2 regions of the Bacillus sp. NPDC094077 genome follow, and region 1 is predicted to be linked to the other one. Evidence: riboswitches for the same ligand, from Rfam matches in the RefSeq annotation. Region 1 holds a riboswitch; the other holds the start of a gene.
What was found. A riboswitch is a leader RNA that binds a small molecule or an ion and turns the genes downstream of it on or off. The one in region 1 is predicted to bind lysine.
Positions count from the first base shown of each region.

Region 2: it holds a riboswitch for lysine, as region 1 does, so the genes downstream of both, ACQKNR_RS23630 (amino acid permease) here and ACQKNR_RS22395 (aspartate kinase) in region 1, are expected to answer to the same signal.

Region 1 is NZ_JBNNUF010000011.1:94,113-97,332, forward strand. It holds gene asnA (aspartate--ammonia ligase) at 1-274, shown strand, start outside; gene ACQKNR_RS22395 (aspartate kinase) at 503-1,732, opposite strand; lysine riboswitch at 1,934-2,120, opposite strand; gene ACQKNR_RS22400 (DoxX-like family protein) at 2,313-3,220, shown strand, end outside.
Region 2 is NZ_JBNNUF010000013.1:41,607-44,826, reverse strand. It holds gene ACQKNR_RS23640 (sulfite exporter TauE/SafE family protein) at 1-454, shown strand, start outside; gene ACQKNR_RS23635 (GNAT family N-acetyltransferase) at 476-937, opposite strand; lysine riboswitch at 1,293-1,485, shown strand; gene ACQKNR_RS23630 (amino acid permease) at 1,598-3,067, shown strand; gene ACQKNR_RS23625 (iron-sulfur cluster biosynthesis family protein) at 3,185-3,220, shown strand, end outside.

The DNA of each region.
Region 1 (3,220 bases):
ATCTTCATTCGAACTATCATCAATGGGAATTCGTGTTGATAGTAAATCACTTGATGAACAATTAACGAAAACGGGTGAAGACTTCAAACGTGAGTATGATTTCCATAAAGGTATTTTAGAAGACGTACTACCATTAACAATCGGCGGTGGTATTGGACAATCAAGAATGTGCATGTACTTCTTACGTAAGGCACATATCGGTGAAGTTCAATCTTCTGTATGGCCTGACGATTTACGCGATGCTTGTAAGAAAGAAAACATTCATCTGTTTTAATAATAGAAGTGAGAGAGAATAGCTCAAATATAGAGCTATTCTCTCTTTTTTATTAAATGCGAACTTTTTTTGAAAATATTTTCACTTCAGCAATGTATATTTCAGTAAAAGTTTTTTATAAAACATCACTTACTTTTTTGTCACTTTACACTATGCAAACAGCTTTTTATTTAATAGGAAGGAAATAGATTAATATGATTTTTTATAAGCTTTACTGAAAATATTAAATTAGCCCATGTGTACTAAAGGTTCAATTTTCGCCATAAATGATTGATGAAGTGCTTCAACACCTGTTACTAAATGAAGGCGGTCGATAACGACAGACACTTTAATTTCTGATGTACTTACCATTTTAATATGAATATCTTCTTCTTTTAAAGTAGTGAACATATTAGCAGCAACCCCCGGATTAGATACCATACCAGATCCTACAATTGATACTTTTGCTAAATGATTTTCATGTTCTACAGACCCATAGTGAAGAGTTTCTTGATATTGTTCTAACACTTCTAAAGTCTCTCTTAAATCATTAGAGTGAATTGAGAAGGAGAGGTGAACAGTTCCTTCATTTGTAATACTTTGAATAATAATATCTACATTAATATGTGCCTCTGCTAATGTAGAGAAAACTGTTGAAAGTGAACCTTGTTCTAATCCTTTAATTGTAACGCGTGTAATATTATCTTCAAATGCAATACCTTTAACGATTGATTGTTGTTCCATGTTACATTCTCCTTTTACAATTGTTCCGTTTTCTTGTTCCATACTTGAGCGAACTTCTAAAACGACATTATGATTTTTAGCAAATTCAACAGCACGTGGATGTAATACACCAGCACCGAGATTTGCAAGCTCTAACATTTCGTCATAAGAAATTTCATCTAATTTGTAAGCATCTTGTACAACTCGTGGGTCTGTCGTATATACACCTGTCACATCTGTATAAATATCACATTTTTTCGCTTTTAATGCCGCCGCTAATGCAACAGCTGTCGTATCAGAACCACCACGGCCAAGCGTTGTAATTTCATTTTCTTCACTGATTCCTTGGAAACCAGCTACGATAACAATCGTACCTTCAGCAAGATAAGACTGAATTCGATCTGTATTAATATCAGTAATCCGTGCACTACTATGTACAGATTCAGTCGTAATACCAGCTTGCCATCCTGTTAATGAAATTGCGTTATAACCTTTTGCTTGTAGTACCATTGTTAATAATGAAATAGTTACTTGTTCTCCTGTCGATAGAAGCATATCCATTTCACGTTTGCTTGGATTTTCAGCAATGGCGTTAGCAAGTGCTACAAGTTCATCTGTACTTTTCCCCATTGCTGAAACGACAGAGACAATGCTATGACCTCGTTCATATTCTTCAATAATTAAATTTGCTACATGTTGAATGCGTTCAATGCTCTCGACAGAAGTACCACCAAATTTTTGTACAATCGTTTCCATTACGAATTCCTTCTTTCGTCCATTTTTAAGAATAGATTAGGACATATACAAATCCCAATATTCCTGTAGTTACCAGAGAGAAAAGCAAAAAACACCATCTCAAATAAGTGAGGATGGTGCTGTTACAGGAAAAGGGAAACAGAAAACGGAGCTAATAAAAAAACCGCCAAAAAAGGAATATCATAAAGATGATATCTCTTTTTTGTAGATAGCTCTTCATACGCACACGTCTGTACATATGACAGTTCTGTTTCTATTCGAAAACAGCCCCAATTGATAAATGCAGAGAAATTTATCAATTTCGGCAACACTTCCTTTCATCTAATTTCATAGACATCTCTGTGTCTCCATTAGAATACTCATAAGTATTGCAACCTCTATCTCACGTTTTAGGCGAGAGTGTTTGATTTATGAAGTTGTTGGTAACATTTGTTTTATAATAATTTAAATTTTTCAGGGAATCAAGTGTTTTATATATATTTTCAAAATTCTTTCTTTTCCGAAAAAAAGTTTGTGAAAAATGTAGCAAAATAAATTTATTATATGTACATTAAAAATATAGAGTATAGGAGGTGGAAGCATGAAAAGGAAAAGGTCTATTTATGTTGCGACAGAGATGAAAACAACAATGGAGAAATTATGGGAATATACGCAAGAACCAGACATACATACAGAGTGGGATGCTCGTTTTACTGAAATTTCTTATTTAGAGAAGAAAGAGGGAGAACCGCAGAAGTTTTTATATAAAACAAAGATCGGTTTTGGACTTGAAATAGCCGGAGAAGGGGAATCGATAGGTGAAATAAGAAAAGAAACTGGTGAACGGATTTCTTCTTTGAAATTTTGGACAGAAAATACATTATCACTTATACAAATAGGGCGTGGTTATTGGAAGTATACACCGCATAAAGAGTGTATTCATTTTGAAACGCAATATGATTATGATACGAGATTTGGTCATATAGGAAATGTGATCGATTCATATATGTTTCGTCCTTTATTAGGATGGGCGACAGCATGGAGTTTTGACGCTTTAAAATTGTGGCTAGAAAAGGAGCTGCATCCTAGTCTACTAATTAGAAGAACGATTACGTATTGGCTCGTTTGTTTTTTATTTGCTTTCGTATGGATATATCAAGGGATTGTCCCAAAAATAATCTTTAGCCATCCAGAAGAAGTGAAGATGCTTTCAATACTAATTGGGTCGAATGAGAGTAGTATTTTTATACTTAAAATAGTTGGGTTGTTAGAAATAATATGGGGTGTTATGTGGTTATTGCCACTTCAAAAACGAAAGTTGTTTATATTACATATTGGTATGTTAATAGGTTTAACTATAGTGGCAGGATTTACGAATATCGCAAGCTTTACACAACCGTTTAATCCAATTACATTAAACCTCCTTTTAATAGGATTATCGATTGTAGGTTATATAAATAGCTTTGATTTGCCAAGCGCAAAAAATTGCAAGCGGATGAGAAAGGGATA
Region 2 (3,220 bases), on a different contig from region 1:
TTCAACTGGCGGCGGTGGCTGGGGCCCGATTACAACGCCTGTACTTCTGGCAAGAGGAAATGAAGCAAGAAAAGTTATTGGATCTGTAGATACGAGTGAATTTCCTGTTTCGCTCGCTGCAACAATTGGATTTTTCATTTCACTTGGCTGGGAACAAGTAAGCTGGGTTTGGGTATTTGCCTTAATGCTTGGCGGGATTATCGCTGCTCCAATTGCTGCATGGTTAGTACGCATCGTTCCACCTCATTTACTTGGGGTATTAGTTGGTGGTCTTATTATCTTTACGAATATACGTACACTACTTACAACATTTAAAGTGGATCCAACTATTATTTCACTTTCTTACGTGGCAGTGGGTCTCGTCGTTATTATCTCTATTTTCATTGCTGTCCGTAACCATTCAAAACATTCGACAAGGGGATACTCAACAGATCAAAAACAAATGTTACCATAATTACAAAAAATATCGCCCGATTTACTTCGAGCGGTATTTTTCTATTTTCCAATTGATCATCGTTTCTGTAGTATTTACTCTTTTCATATGTAATTTCTCTAATACACGAATCGAGCTATTATTTTCAAGGAGTGTCTCTGCAATAATTACATCTACCTCTCCTGTCTGGAAAGCCCACTTTATTAATTCATCTACAGATTCTGTAGCATACCCTTTATTCCAATATTTCTCAATAAATCCATAACCAATTTCTACTGTATGACTCTCGTTCGGTCTCCCTTTAAATCCTATATCACCTAAAACGATGTCATCTTCTTTTCGAATCACATACCAAACACCCCAAGGTAATAAAGCTACTTCTTGTTTTACATTTTCTACATGCCCTACAATATGCGGACCGCTATTGTATCCTTGCTTTTCAGCAATGCGAAGCTTCTCTTCTGTACATGGCACTATATATAGCCTTTCCGTTTCTAATTTCATCACAAATTCCCCTTTTCAATTAAACAATGCTTCAATCTTACTACAAAAATGCAGAATATTCACTCTCTATTTTTACGCACGCCACACATTCAATAGTAATGTCGAATTATATTTTCTGAATTTTCTTTTTATTTTAAAGGATTTTTCAGTATTTTTTGCGAAACATTTGTATAACAATTTTTTTCTTTACCTATCACTACATAAAAGTAGGCTCGGGTGGAGTTTTGCAAGCGTTTCCTAAACAATAACCGATATTTTTTGACTTTTCCTAACAAAATTCCTTGCAATATTTTCAGAAAGTCATTACAATTGCCATATATTAAAAATCTTAGCAATATATAAATCCTCATCAATCCGATGAGGTAGAGGTTGCGACTTTTAAGAGTAGAACGGACGAGACACAGAGAATGTCATCGACTCCGTTTGAAAGGAATAGTTGCCGAAGTTTATATTTCTTCTCTGGAACTATAAGCTGGGGCTGTCTCCGAAAGGAACAGAACTGTCACGTTTACAAAATTACCGTGTAAACGTGGGGTGCTATCTTAACGGAAGGGTATGATGGGGTGGTTATTTGTGAAACGTTCCGCCAAATTCCTTTGGCGGTTTTTTGTATTTTTCTCCCCCGCTCCTTCCCATCTTACAAGAAAAGGAGTGTTGAACATGAATAGCGCAACGAATCAAACAACTACCTCTGAAACGCAAACTACAAAAGGAAAAGGTGAATTAAGACGTGGTTTAAAATCCCGACACCTTACGATGATTTCTCTCGGTGGTACAATTGGTACCGGATTATTTCTTGCCAGCGGTAGTGTCATCCATACAGCTGGACCTGGCGGTGCACTAGTTGCATACGCCGCAATTGGAATTATGGTTTATTTCTTAATGACAAGCTTAGCTGAACTCGCAGCTTACATGCCTGTTACTGGATCTTTTAGTACGTATGCAACAAAATTTGTTGATCCATCACTTGGTTTTGCACTTGGATGGAACTACTGGTATAACTGGGCGATTACGATAGCTGCTGAACTGGCAGCTGTATCATTAATTATGAAATTTTGGTTTCCAAATACTCCCTCCCTTATTTGGAGTGGATTATGTTTAGCTATTATTTTCCTTTTAAACTATTTATCTGTTAAAGGGTTTGGTGAATCTGAATATTGGTTCGCACTTATTAAAGTAGTTACTATTATTATCTTTTTAATTGTCGGTTTTATGATGATTTTCGGAATTATGGGCGGCGAATCTGTTGGATTTAAAAACTTCACTGTTGCAGATGCACCATTTAACGGCGGCATTATGGCAATTATCGGTGTATTTATGGCAGCTGGTTTCTCATTCCAAGGTACTGAATTACTTGGGGTAGCTGCTGGTGAAACGTCTGATCCAGAACGTAATATCCCGAAAGCAATTCGTTCGATCTTTTGGCGTATTCTTTTATTCTATATCCTTGCGATTCTCGTTATCGGTTTATTAATTCCTTACACAACTGATAGCCTTGCCGCAAGTGATGTAACAGTAAGTCCATTTACACTTATTTTTGAAAAAGCGGGCGTTGCCTTTGCTGCTTCTGTTATGAACGCTGTTATTTTAACTGCAGTACTTTCTGCTGGTAACTCTGGTATGTATGCATCAACTCGTATGCTTTGGGATTTAGCTCGTCAAGGAAAAGCACCAAAGTTTTTAGGAAAATTAGATAAACGCGGTGTACCTGTTAATGCATTAATTGCAACATCAATCGTCGGTAGTATTGCTTTCATTGCTTCTTTATTCGGTGACGGCGTTGTATACATTTGGTTATTAAACGCATCTGGAATGTCTGGCTTTATCGCATGGGTTGGAATTGCAATTAGTCATTATCGTTTCCGTAAAGCGTATATCGCACAAGGAAAAGATTTAAAAGACTTACCTTATAGAGCAAAATGGTTCCCGTTCGGTCCAATCTTCGCATTTACACTTTGTGTAATCGTAATTTTAGGTCAAAACTACGGCGCATTTATGGGCGAATCAATCGATTGGAACGGTGTACTCGTTTCTTACATCGGTTTACCACTCTTCTTAGTACTATGGTTAGGATATAAATTTACTAAGAAAACGAAAGTCATTCCACTTGATAAATGTGAACTGAAATAAAGTAAAGCGAGCAAACAGTTCATGTTTGCTCGCTTTTCATTGCAATGCTTCTCCCTTTCCTATTTCTTCTGTTTTTGACATAATGAGATGAGAAATAAAAATAAAGGTTGGGATTACATGAACATTCGTATTACCGATGAAGCAAAAGCAGCT